One region of the Flaviflagellibacter deserti genome, then DNA from elsewhere that is predicted to be linked to it. Evidence: riboswitches for the same ligand, from Rfam matches in the RefSeq annotation. Region 1 holds a riboswitch; each other region holds the start of a gene.
What was found. Region 1 has a riboswitch for thiamine pyrophosphate ahead of thiC (phosphomethylpyrimidine synthase ThiC). Riboswitches for the same ligand answer to the same signal wherever they lie in the genome.

Region 1 (3,268 bases):
GGCCTTGCCGCCATTGCATCACTGCTCGCCATACCCGCCGAGGCGCAGACTTTCCCGACGCGCGCGATCACGCTGATCATCCCGTTCCCGGCCGGCGGGTCGACCGATCTCGTAGGCCGCCTCGTGGCGGAGAAGATGAGCACGCTCCTCGGCCAGCAGGTCGTGGTCGACAATCGCGGCGGCGCCGGCGGCAATATCGGCTCGGCCGCGGTCGCGAAGGCTGAGCCCGACGGCTACACGATCCTCATGGGCACGGTCGCGACCCATGCACTCAACCCGGCGCTCTATACGAAGATGCCGTACGACGCCGCGAAGGACTTCGCGCCGATCTCGCTCCTCGTCACTGTCCCCAACGTCCTCGTCGTCCACCCGTCGGTTCCGGCGAACAACGTCAAGGAACTGATCGATCTCGTGAAGAAGGAGCCCGGCAAGTACTCCTATGCCTCGTCGGGCAACGGCACGCCGCTGCATCTGTCGGGCGAGCTCTTCAAGTCACTGGCCGGCGTCGACATCGTCCACGTTCCCTACAAGGGCGCGGGCCCGGCTCTGATCGACGTGCTCGGCGGCCAGGTGCCGATCATGTTCGACAACCTCCCCTCCTCCACCCAGCACATCAAGGACGGCAAGCTGAAGGGTCTCGGCGTCACCACGAAAGAACGCTCGGCGGTGTTCCCGGACATGCCGGCGATCGCCGAGACGCTGCCGGGCTACGAGACCTATACCTGGAACGCGCTGTTCGCCCCGGCCAAGACGCCGGCCGATGTCGTCGCCAGGCTGAACGACGCCGCCAACAAGGCGATCGCGGATCCCAAGGTCAAGGCGAAGCTCGCGGAATTTTCGGCGACGACCGTCGGCTCGACGCCTGAGGAACTCCAGAAGCACGTCGAGGCCGAACTCGCCAAATGGGCGCCGATCGTGAAGGCCTCCGGCGCCAAGGTGGACTGATACTCCGGGTGTGTGCCAAGCCGGGCAAACCCGGCTTGGCAGCGCCTCAGTCGATGGTGAGATAGTCCAGATAGGAGCGCCGCTCCTCTTCGGACTCTTGCTTCTTCTCATCATGCGTGTCGGCGGCGGAGTCCGCCGGCAGCTGCAGCACGGTCGCGTACTGGCCGTGGCGCAGGAGCGTCAGAAGCACCATCCTGCCGTCCGGCACCTCCAGCGCATCATGATGCATATGCGGATGGCCTTCGTTTATGTGACGGAAGCGGGCGAGCGTCTGACCGAGTTTGCGCGTCGCTAGGAATCCGAGCGCTCCCTCACATTCTATCTCCTTGTCGAAGGCTATTTCGGTGCCTGGGAGAAGGCAGACGGCCATATTGGGTTCACCGACGGCCGAAAAGCCGCGTGTGGTGGTGCCGGGAAAGCTGGTGGAGACCAGCTTGTCGCCGACTTTGGCCGGGCGGGACGCAACAGATTCGAGGCTATAGTCGCACATCGAAGGACCTCTTTGATGTGTTCGGGGCAGCCGGAATGGTTGTCCTTCCAAGCACTAAATAGGGTCCCGAAGGCGGCAGGCTTATGGTGGCAGGTGCCCGATCAACTGGATTTGAACGGACTTTAGACGGTTGACCCAGCTCGGAAATGCTCTAAAGAATCGTCGTCACAAACCGAGGGGAGTCCCGCGAAGGGACTGAGAGACCGACGGCCGTCAGGCAGCGCGGTGACCCTTTGAACCTGATCCGGGTCATGCCGGCGAAGGGACGGGCACGCGGGCCAAGGTGAGATTCCTCCACCCGCACATCCTCCTCCATCGCCGGATCTCCCTTTGTGCGAACGAGGAGATCCTTCGTGAACAAGCCATTCTCTCCCAACGACTTCATCGAGGCCGGCGTCACCACCGGGCCGATGCCCGCGTCCGAGAAGATCTATGTGACGAGCGCCCACGCCGCGGACGTGAAGGTGCCGATCCGCGAGATCACGCTCACCTCCCCCGACGAGCCGAAGCTCCGCGTCTACGACACGTCCGGCCCCTATACCGACCCCGACTACAAGGTCGATCTCGAAGCCGGCCTGCCGCGCCGGCGCGTCGAATGGGTCAAGGAGCGCGGCGGCGTCGAGAGCTATGACGGCCGCATCATCAAGCCGGAAGACAACGGCAATGTCTCGGGCAGCCACCTCGCCCAGGCCTTCCCGATCGCCCACCAGCCGCTGCGCGGCGTCGGCGACGCGCCGATCACGCAATACGAATTCGCCCGCGCCGGCATCATCACCAAGGAGATGATCTACGTCGCCGAGCGCGAGAACCTCGGCCGCAGGGAGGTGCTGGATCGCGCCGCCTCCGCGCTGGCCGACGGCGAAAGCTTCGGCACCTCGCTGCCCGAGCACATCACGCCGGAATTCGTCCGCGACGAGATCGCCCGCGGCCGCGCCATCATCCCGTCGAACATCAACCACGCCGAACTCGAGCCGATGATCATCGGCCGCAACTTCCTAGTGAAAATCAACGCGAACATCGGCAATTCCGCCGTCTCGTCGTCGGTCGCCGAGGAAGTCGAGAAGCTGGTCTGGGCGATCCGCTGGGGCGCCGACACGATCATGGACCTGTCAACGGGCAGGAACATCCACAACACCCGCGACTGGATCATCCGCAACGCCCCGGTCCCGGTCGGCACGGTGCCGATCTACCAGGCGCTGGAGAAGGTCGGCGGCGACCCGGTCAAGCTCGACTGGGAGGTCTACAAGGACACTCTGATCGAGCAGTGCGAGCAGGGCGTCGACTACTTCACCATCCATGCCGGCGTCCGCCTGCCCTACGTGCCGCTGACCGCCAACCGCATGACCGGCATCGTCTCGCGCGGCGGCTCGATCATGGCCAAGTGGTGCCTCGCCCATCACAAGGAGAGCTTCCTCTACGAGCGCTTCGACGAGATCTGCGACCTGATGCGCCGCTACGACGTCTCGTTCTCGCTCGGCGACGGCCTGCGTCCCGGCTCGATCTACGACGCCAACGACCGCGCCCAGTTCGCGGAGCTGGAGACCCTCGGCGAGCTGACGCAGATCGCCTGGCAGAAGGGCTGCCAGGTCATGATCGAGGGCCCCGGCCACGTGCCGATGCACAAGATCAAGATCAACATGGACAAGCAGCTCAAGGAGTGCGGCGAAGCCCCCTTCTACACGCTCGGACCGCTCACGACCGACATCGCGCCGGGCTACGACCACATCACCTCGGGCATCGGGGCCGCGATGATCGGCTGGTTCGGCTGCGCCATGCTCTGCTACGTCACGCCGAAGGAACATCTCGGCCTGCCGGACAAGAACGACGTGAAGA
Region 2 (3,268 bases), on a different contig from region 1:
GTATGGCCCTCGTCGAGCTCTTCCTTGAGCAGGTCATCGACCGTCGTCGCACCGCATTGGCGCGTCTGGCCGTTGATCGTCAGTTCCATGGTCCTCAAAGTCCTCCGGTCAGCCGGCTGCTGTTCTTGCCGAACCGCTGAAAGGTGAAACCAGTTTCCGGGCCATCCATCCGTCCGTCCAGGATCAGGTGCTCGATCGCCCGCGCGGAAACGGGTGCGAGCAGGATGCCGTTGCGGTGATGGCCGGTCGCGAGCACGAGCCCGTCGATCCCTGCTTCGCCGAAGATCGGCGCATCATCGAGCGAAGTCGGCCGGAAGCCGGCCCATATCTCGTCGATCGCCAGCTCTTCCATGGACGGAAGAACCCTCCGCGCCGCTTCCAGCAGCGCGAAGACGCCGCCGGCGGTGTTGACCTTGTCGAAGCCGCGCTCCTCCACGGTCGCGCCGATGATCAGGCGATTATCTCCCTTCGGCGCCATATGGATCTGCTCGGTCCATATGACGTGGGTCAGCGCCGGCATGCGCGGATCCATCCGCAGCGCCAGCGACTGACCGCGCAGCGGTCGGACCGGCAGGCTGATCTCCGGCACGAGTTCCGGCGACCAGGCTCCGGCGGCCAGCACGACGGTGCCTGCCGAATAGGTCTCGGTCGCGGTCGATAGGCCGGTTATCCGCCCGCCGCTCCGCTCCAGCGAAACGACCGGCGTGTTCTCGAACAGGACGCCACCCGCGCGCTTGAATGCCTCGGCCAGGGCGGCCGCGACCTTCCGGGCGTCGACCTGATGATCCTGCTCGCAGAGGATGGCGCCCGAAACGTTGGGGCGAAGCCCCGGCTCGCGCTCGCGCGCCGACGATCCGGACAGCCATTCGGTGTTCAGGCCGAGCCGCTTCTGCAGATCATGCCGGAAGCGCAACCGGTCGACTTCCTCGCGGCCGAGCGCCACGACCATCGTACCCTCGGCCTTGTAGTCGACCGAAAGCCCGCTCACGTCCTCAAGCTCGCGGGCGAAAGCGGGCCAGAGTTCCTGGCTGGCGAGCGTCAGCGGCAGGAGATCATCCTCGCCGGCCTCGACCTCGGCGGTCGCGGCCAGCATGCCGGTCGCGGCCCGCGTCGCGCCGGACCCGACGACGTCGCGCTCGAACACCGCGACGGAAAGCCCGCGTTTCCGGAGCTTCCAGCCGATCGACAGGCCGATGATGCCGCCGCCGACGATGGCTACGTCGAAGCGGGTACCGGCCATGCGCTCACTCAGATTGATGACCCTGTCCATTCACGCTCCCTTCGCTGGAATGACCCAGATCAGGTTCGTCGGGTTTGATCTCAGCCGCTGAACAGCGGCACCCCGGCGCGGTTCAAGACGACATAATCGCGGCGTTCCCGCCGTGCAAGCCGCCCTTCCACAATCTCCATACTCTACACGCATTTAGCCTGCCGCGCGAACCTGTGGCCATGCGGCATAGCAAATGCAGCTCAGCTGCCAGCGCATTTTCAGGCCGTCAAATTAATCTAACTTATACGGGCAATCCCCTATTCAAGGGTCCGGATTCGTTTTGATTCGCGACCGGGCATCTTTCAACAGGCGCTCGCAGAAAATCGGGCGCCGATGGACCAGATCGAAGTTCTGCAAGGCTGGCTGATCTCACAGGATCTGGTTCTGCGTGGACTGCTCGCCCAGCACGCCCGCGATGTCGGCCCGGATGGCATCAAATGTATCCGCTCGATGCGCTCCGGCATGCTGGCCTCCCTGCAATTGATGCAACGCGACTGCGATGAGAAGAGCGATCGCGTCTGGGCCCATGCGACCGACTTCCTCAACACCCTCTTCGACGAGGTCGAGAAGCGGCTGGAAAGCCTCAGCCGCGCCGAGGCGGCGGAAAAAGGCAGGCAGGCTGACGCGCCATGCGGCGCAAGCCTTCCGGAAATATCGAATCTTTAGCGCAGGGAACCCGATTCCCGTGCGTACAATTCTCATAGACCGGGGTTGGGTATGGATCACCGGAGGATGGGAATGAAAAAGTTTCTCGCAACTGGCATCGCGGCGCTCATGGCGGCCGGCTCGTTCGTAAGCCCCGCCGCGGCGCAATTCGCCGGAAGCGCACCGGCCGCCGTCGCGGCCGCCGAGAAGACGAGCAATGTGACCGAGATCCGCAGCCGGCATGGCGGCGGTCATCGCTGGCACGGCAACCGTCATGGTCGCTGGCACGGCAATCGTGGCGGCCACCGGTATTACGGCTATCGCCACCGCCATTACGGCTATGGCTATCGGGACTATTACGGTCCGGCCTTCGCCGCCGGCATCATCGGCCTGACGGCCGGCGCCATTGCGGCAAATGCAGGCTCCTACGACCGTAATGACGAGTACTGCGCGGCGCGCTTCAGGTCATACGACCCGCGTAGCGGCACTTATCTCGGCTACGACGGTTTCCGGCACGCCTGCCCGTAAGGCGACCCAGACGAACCCCCGCTTCGGCAACGGAGCGGGGGTTTTTATGCCGGAACCGCCGGCGCTTCTTGCGAGACGAGGTCGCGCAATTCCGGCAGGCACGAGCCGCAATTCGTGCCGCATTTCAGCACCCGCCCAAGCGCCGCCGTATCGCCGACCCCATCCCGGATCGCCCGGCGGATCCGCTCCTCGCCGACGCCGAAGCACGAGCAGACGATCCGCCCCTCGGACGGCTGGGGCGTGACCGACCGCGCTCCGAGCAGAACTCGCCGCTCTCCGGCCGTCACAACGCGCCTGTCGGCGAACAATTCCATCAGCCAGACGGGGTCCGGCAGGCCGGCGGGACCACCCACCATCAGGCACTCGGTCATCGCGCCGCCATCGTCCAGCGCCGCCGCGCGGAAAAGACCTCGCTGCCGGTCATGATAGTCGAGAAGCCCGTTCTGGCTCGCCATCAGCGAAAGGCCGAGGACGATCCCTTCTCCCGCCGGCTCCAACCCCGCAAGCCGATACGCATAACCGCCGGGAACGGCCGATCGCGCCCAGTAGCCGAACCCCCTGGGACGGAAGCGCCGGCGTGACAGGAAAAGTCCTTCCCAGCGCGCAGCGAACGGCGCCAGACGCGCCGGGGTATGCTTCAGTTCCGGCTGGCCCGACACCGCGTCGCAGGCCGGATTTGCAACTCGCCCCGGTGAACCATGGGCGGTGACGTCGTCCGTCCAGTGCATCGGCAAAAAGGCCTGACCCTTCGTCTGGTCGGTGGTCACCCGCACGCGCGCCACTGCTCGTCCCCACGCGCTCGATACTTCGGCGAACCCGCCGTCT
Region 3 (3,268 bases), on a different contig from region 1:
CTTCGAATTCGCCGATGAAGTTGACGGCGTTCTTCACCTTCAGCTTCGCCCAGGCCGACAGCGACCAATAGCGCAGGCCGAGGCGACGGCGGATCATGTTGATGTAGGTGTTGATCGTCAGCGCGGTGACATAGGCCCAGTCGCCGAGCAGCGCGAGCCAGCGGGCGTGGCGAACGACCATGTCGAAAATGTCGCCGTGGATGACGAGATAGCGCGTGCCGTCCACCGCCTCGTGAATCGCGGTCTCGGCGACCTCGATGCCGCCGAAGTGCGAGCCGTAGTAATCGCGAAGGAACTCGTCGTGGTTGCCGGGGATGTAGATCATCCGGGCACCGGCGCGTCCCTTGCGAAGCAGCTTCTGCACCACGTCGTTATGCTTTTGCGGCCAGTACCAGCTCTGTTGAAGCCGCCACCCGTCGACGATGTCACCGACGAGGTAGATGGTGTCGGCGTCGTGGACCCTCAGGAAATCAAGCAGCAGGTCTGCCTGACAACCTTTGGTTCCAAGATGGACGTCTGAAATGAACAGCGTCCGTACCCGGCGGGGCTGGAGTCGTGCAGTAGTCATGGCAGCCATCAATCATGCTTACTGCGCAGGATTGTGACAGTTATGAGTTTGACGTCGGTTTTCTGTGATTCAGCGCCAAAGAGCGTGGAAATGGTGAACGGGGCCGTGCCCTTTGCCCACTGAAAGCAGGTCGGAGGCCTCGATTGCGGCGCTGATATAGGCCTTCGCGGCAGAGACCGATTCGGTCAGCGAACGGCCTTTCGCCAGTTCCGCGCAGATCGCGGACGACAGGGTACAACCGGTACCGTGCGTGTTCTGTGTCGAGATTCGCCGGGCCGGGAACCGACTCAAGCCCTCGTCGCTGAGCAGGATGTCGACGCTCTGCGGACCGAGCCCGTGGCCGCCCTTCACCAGAACCGCGCGACAGCCCAGGTCCAACAAGGTCTCCGCCTGGGCGATCATGTCCGCCTCGTTCTCGGCGAGCGGCGCATCGAGCAGAGCCGCCGCCTCCGGGATGTTCGGAGTGATGATCAGGGCCTTAGGGATCAGGACGGTTCGTAGCGCTTCGACCGCTTCTGGAACGAGCAGCCGGTCGCCCGACGCCGCCACCATCACAGGGTCGAGAACGACCGTCCCGGAATTGTAGCGCTCGAGCCCGGCTGCCACCGTCTCGATGACCTCGGGCCGCGACAGCATGCCGATCTTCACCGCCTTCACATCGAGATCGTCGAATACCGACGCCATCTGTTCGGCGATGAATTGCGGTGGCACGTCGTGGATCGAACGTACGCCCATCGTGTTCTGGGCGACCAGCGCGGTGATCACCGTCGCGCCATAGGCGCCGAGCGCCGAGAAGGTCTTGAGATCGGCCTGGATTCCCGCGCCGCCCGAAGGATCGGTGCCGGCAATCGTGAGCGCAATCGGTATGGTGGACGCCGTCTGGGCCATCCCGCTTTCCTCCGCCGGCATGACCCGGATCAGGTTCGTGGGTTGGCCTGTTACACAGGCCTCTCAGCGCAGAGCGCACCCCAAGGAGATTGCGGCGTCACATATAGCGCGACCTCTCGGGACGCAAGCGGCCCGCCCCACCACTGCTAGCCCGGCGGCGCCTCGGCCTCGCGCGCTTTTGCCCGTTCGATGCCGCGGCGGCGTTCGTGAGCGATGACGATCATGCCCGAGCCGATGACGATCAGCCCGCCGAACAGCGCGAACAGGTCCGGCAGGTCGCCGAACGCGAACCAGCCGATGCCGAGCGACCAGATCAGGGTCGTGTATTCGAACGGAGCGATCACCGAGGCTTCGGCATAGCGATATCCCTGCGTCAGCAGGATCTGCCCGACGCCGCCGAGAAAGCCGATCGTAACGAGGATCGCCATCGTTTTCATGTCGGGAACGACCCAGCCCCATGGCAGCGTGAACAGGGCAAACAGCGCCGAAAAGCTCGAGAAATAGAAGACGATCGCCGCCGTGGCCTCGCTCTGGACGAGGCGGCGCACCTGAACCATCGCGCAGGCGGTGAAGAAGGCGCCGGCCAACGCGAACAGGAAACCCTCGGAGGTCCGGTTGGCACCGGTTGAGCCGACGCTCAGCGAGGCGACCAGATCGCCATTGGCCAGATGCGGCCAGAGCATCACGCCGACGCCGACGAGGCCAATCAGCACCGCGAACAGCCGGGCCAGATGCAGAGGTTCGCGGAGGATGACAGCGGCCAGGCCGACCACCATCAGCGGCGAGGCATAGGTCAGCATGGTCGAGTCCGGCAGCGACAGGCGGGCCAGGCCGGCGAACATGCAGAACATGGCCGCAGCACCGACAGTGGTACGGATCAGATGCCCGCCGATCGACGCCGTTCGCACCGCCGAACGGATCTCTCCGTGCAACCCGAACCAGACCAGAATCGGCACGAGCGCGAGCGCGCTTCGAAAGAAGACGATCTCTCCTGTGGGCACGTCGTCGCCGATCATGCGGATCAGCGCCGCCATCACAGTGAAGGCGAAGGCCGAGCAAATCTTGAGCAAGATTCCGGTCAGCATCGGAGGCGAGATAAACCTCTGGAATCAATTGATTGAGAGCGACGTTCCGGCTTTCGGAAGCATCCGTCGAAAGGATGAATTTTCAGTGGAACTTTGCGGCCCCGGACCCGTTGTATGCGCGGCCAAACCCTTGTCATCGAAACCGTCTAGGCATGGTCTCTAGGCAGGGGAATCGGCCAAGTACGGAGTACCACATGTCGGACGTTTACCTGATCGAGGTCGAGGGGCGTGCGGTTGGTCTCGTTGCTCGCGAGAGCGATGGCACGAATTACCGGTTCCACGCAGCGGAACCGGGTGTGTTCTGCATTGACGGTCAGATCTTCAAGACCGCCGACGAGGCGCAGCGGGCAGCGAGAGCGGCGATGAAGGATCGCTCGCGCCACCTGGACCACACCGCCCCGCGAGCCGCCTAAAGCATTGGCCATGCGGCGCTAACATCCACAACTCCCGGTGCCGACGAAGCCCTTGATTTCGCACCGGGAGTTTGTGCTAGGTTCCCCGATAGAAGGATCAGCAAGATCCTTCAAATAAAACAGGGGAAACGCCTACAATGAAGAAAATGCATTTTGCTTCGCTGGTAGCTTTGTCGCTGGCGATGGGCACCGGTGCGGCTTTCGCTCAGGACAAGAAAGAAGAAATGCCTGGGCCGGCCGTAGAGAAGTACGCCAAGGACTTTCTCGCGAAGTGGTCGAAGGACCCGAAGCTTCTTGCCGCGATCAAGGCCTCG

Region 2: it holds a riboswitch for thiamine pyrophosphate, as region 1 does, so the genes downstream of both, thiO (glycine oxidase ThiO) here and thiC (phosphomethylpyrimidine synthase ThiC) in region 1, are expected to answer to the same signal.
Region 3: it holds a riboswitch for thiamine pyrophosphate, as region 1 does, so the genes downstream of both, thiD (bifunctional hydroxymethylpyrimidine kinase/phosphomethylpyrimidine kinase) here and thiC (phosphomethylpyrimidine synthase ThiC) in region 1, are expected to answer to the same signal.

What each region holds. Positions count from the first base shown of each region.
Region 1 is NZ_JBHSJF010000002.1:57,968-61,235, reverse strand. It holds gene ACFPFW_RS02430 (Bug family tripartite tricarboxylate transporter substrate binding protein) at 1-945, shown strand, start outside; gene ACFPFW_RS02425 (hypothetical protein) at 992-1,435, opposite strand; TPP riboswitch at 1,601-1,718, shown strand; gene thiC (phosphomethylpyrimidine synthase ThiC) at 1,846-3,268, shown strand, end outside.
Region 2 is NZ_JBHSJF010000006.1:627,584-630,851, reverse strand. It holds gene thiS (sulfur carrier protein ThiS) at 1-89, opposite strand, end outside; gene thiO (glycine oxidase ThiO) at 95-1,270, opposite strand; TPP riboswitch at 1,260-1,355, opposite strand; gene ACFPFW_RS10030 (hypothetical protein) at 1,604-1,936, shown strand; gene ACFPFW_RS10025 (BA14K family protein) at 2,009-2,443, shown strand; gene ACFPFW_RS10020 (nitrate reductase) at 2,488-3,268, opposite strand, start outside.
Region 3 is NZ_JBHSJF010000006.1:514,580-517,847, reverse strand. It holds gene ACFPFW_RS09490 (UDP-2,3-diacylglucosamine diphosphatase) at 1-568, opposite strand, end outside; gene thiD (bifunctional hydroxymethylpyrimidine kinase/phosphomethylpyrimidine kinase) at 638-1,456, opposite strand; TPP riboswitch at 1,446-1,549, opposite strand; gene ACFPFW_RS09480 (DMT family transporter) at 1,603-2,541, opposite strand; gene ACFPFW_RS09475 (hypothetical protein) at 2,736-2,954, shown strand; gene ACFPFW_RS09470 (hypothetical protein) at 3,092-3,268, shown strand, end outside.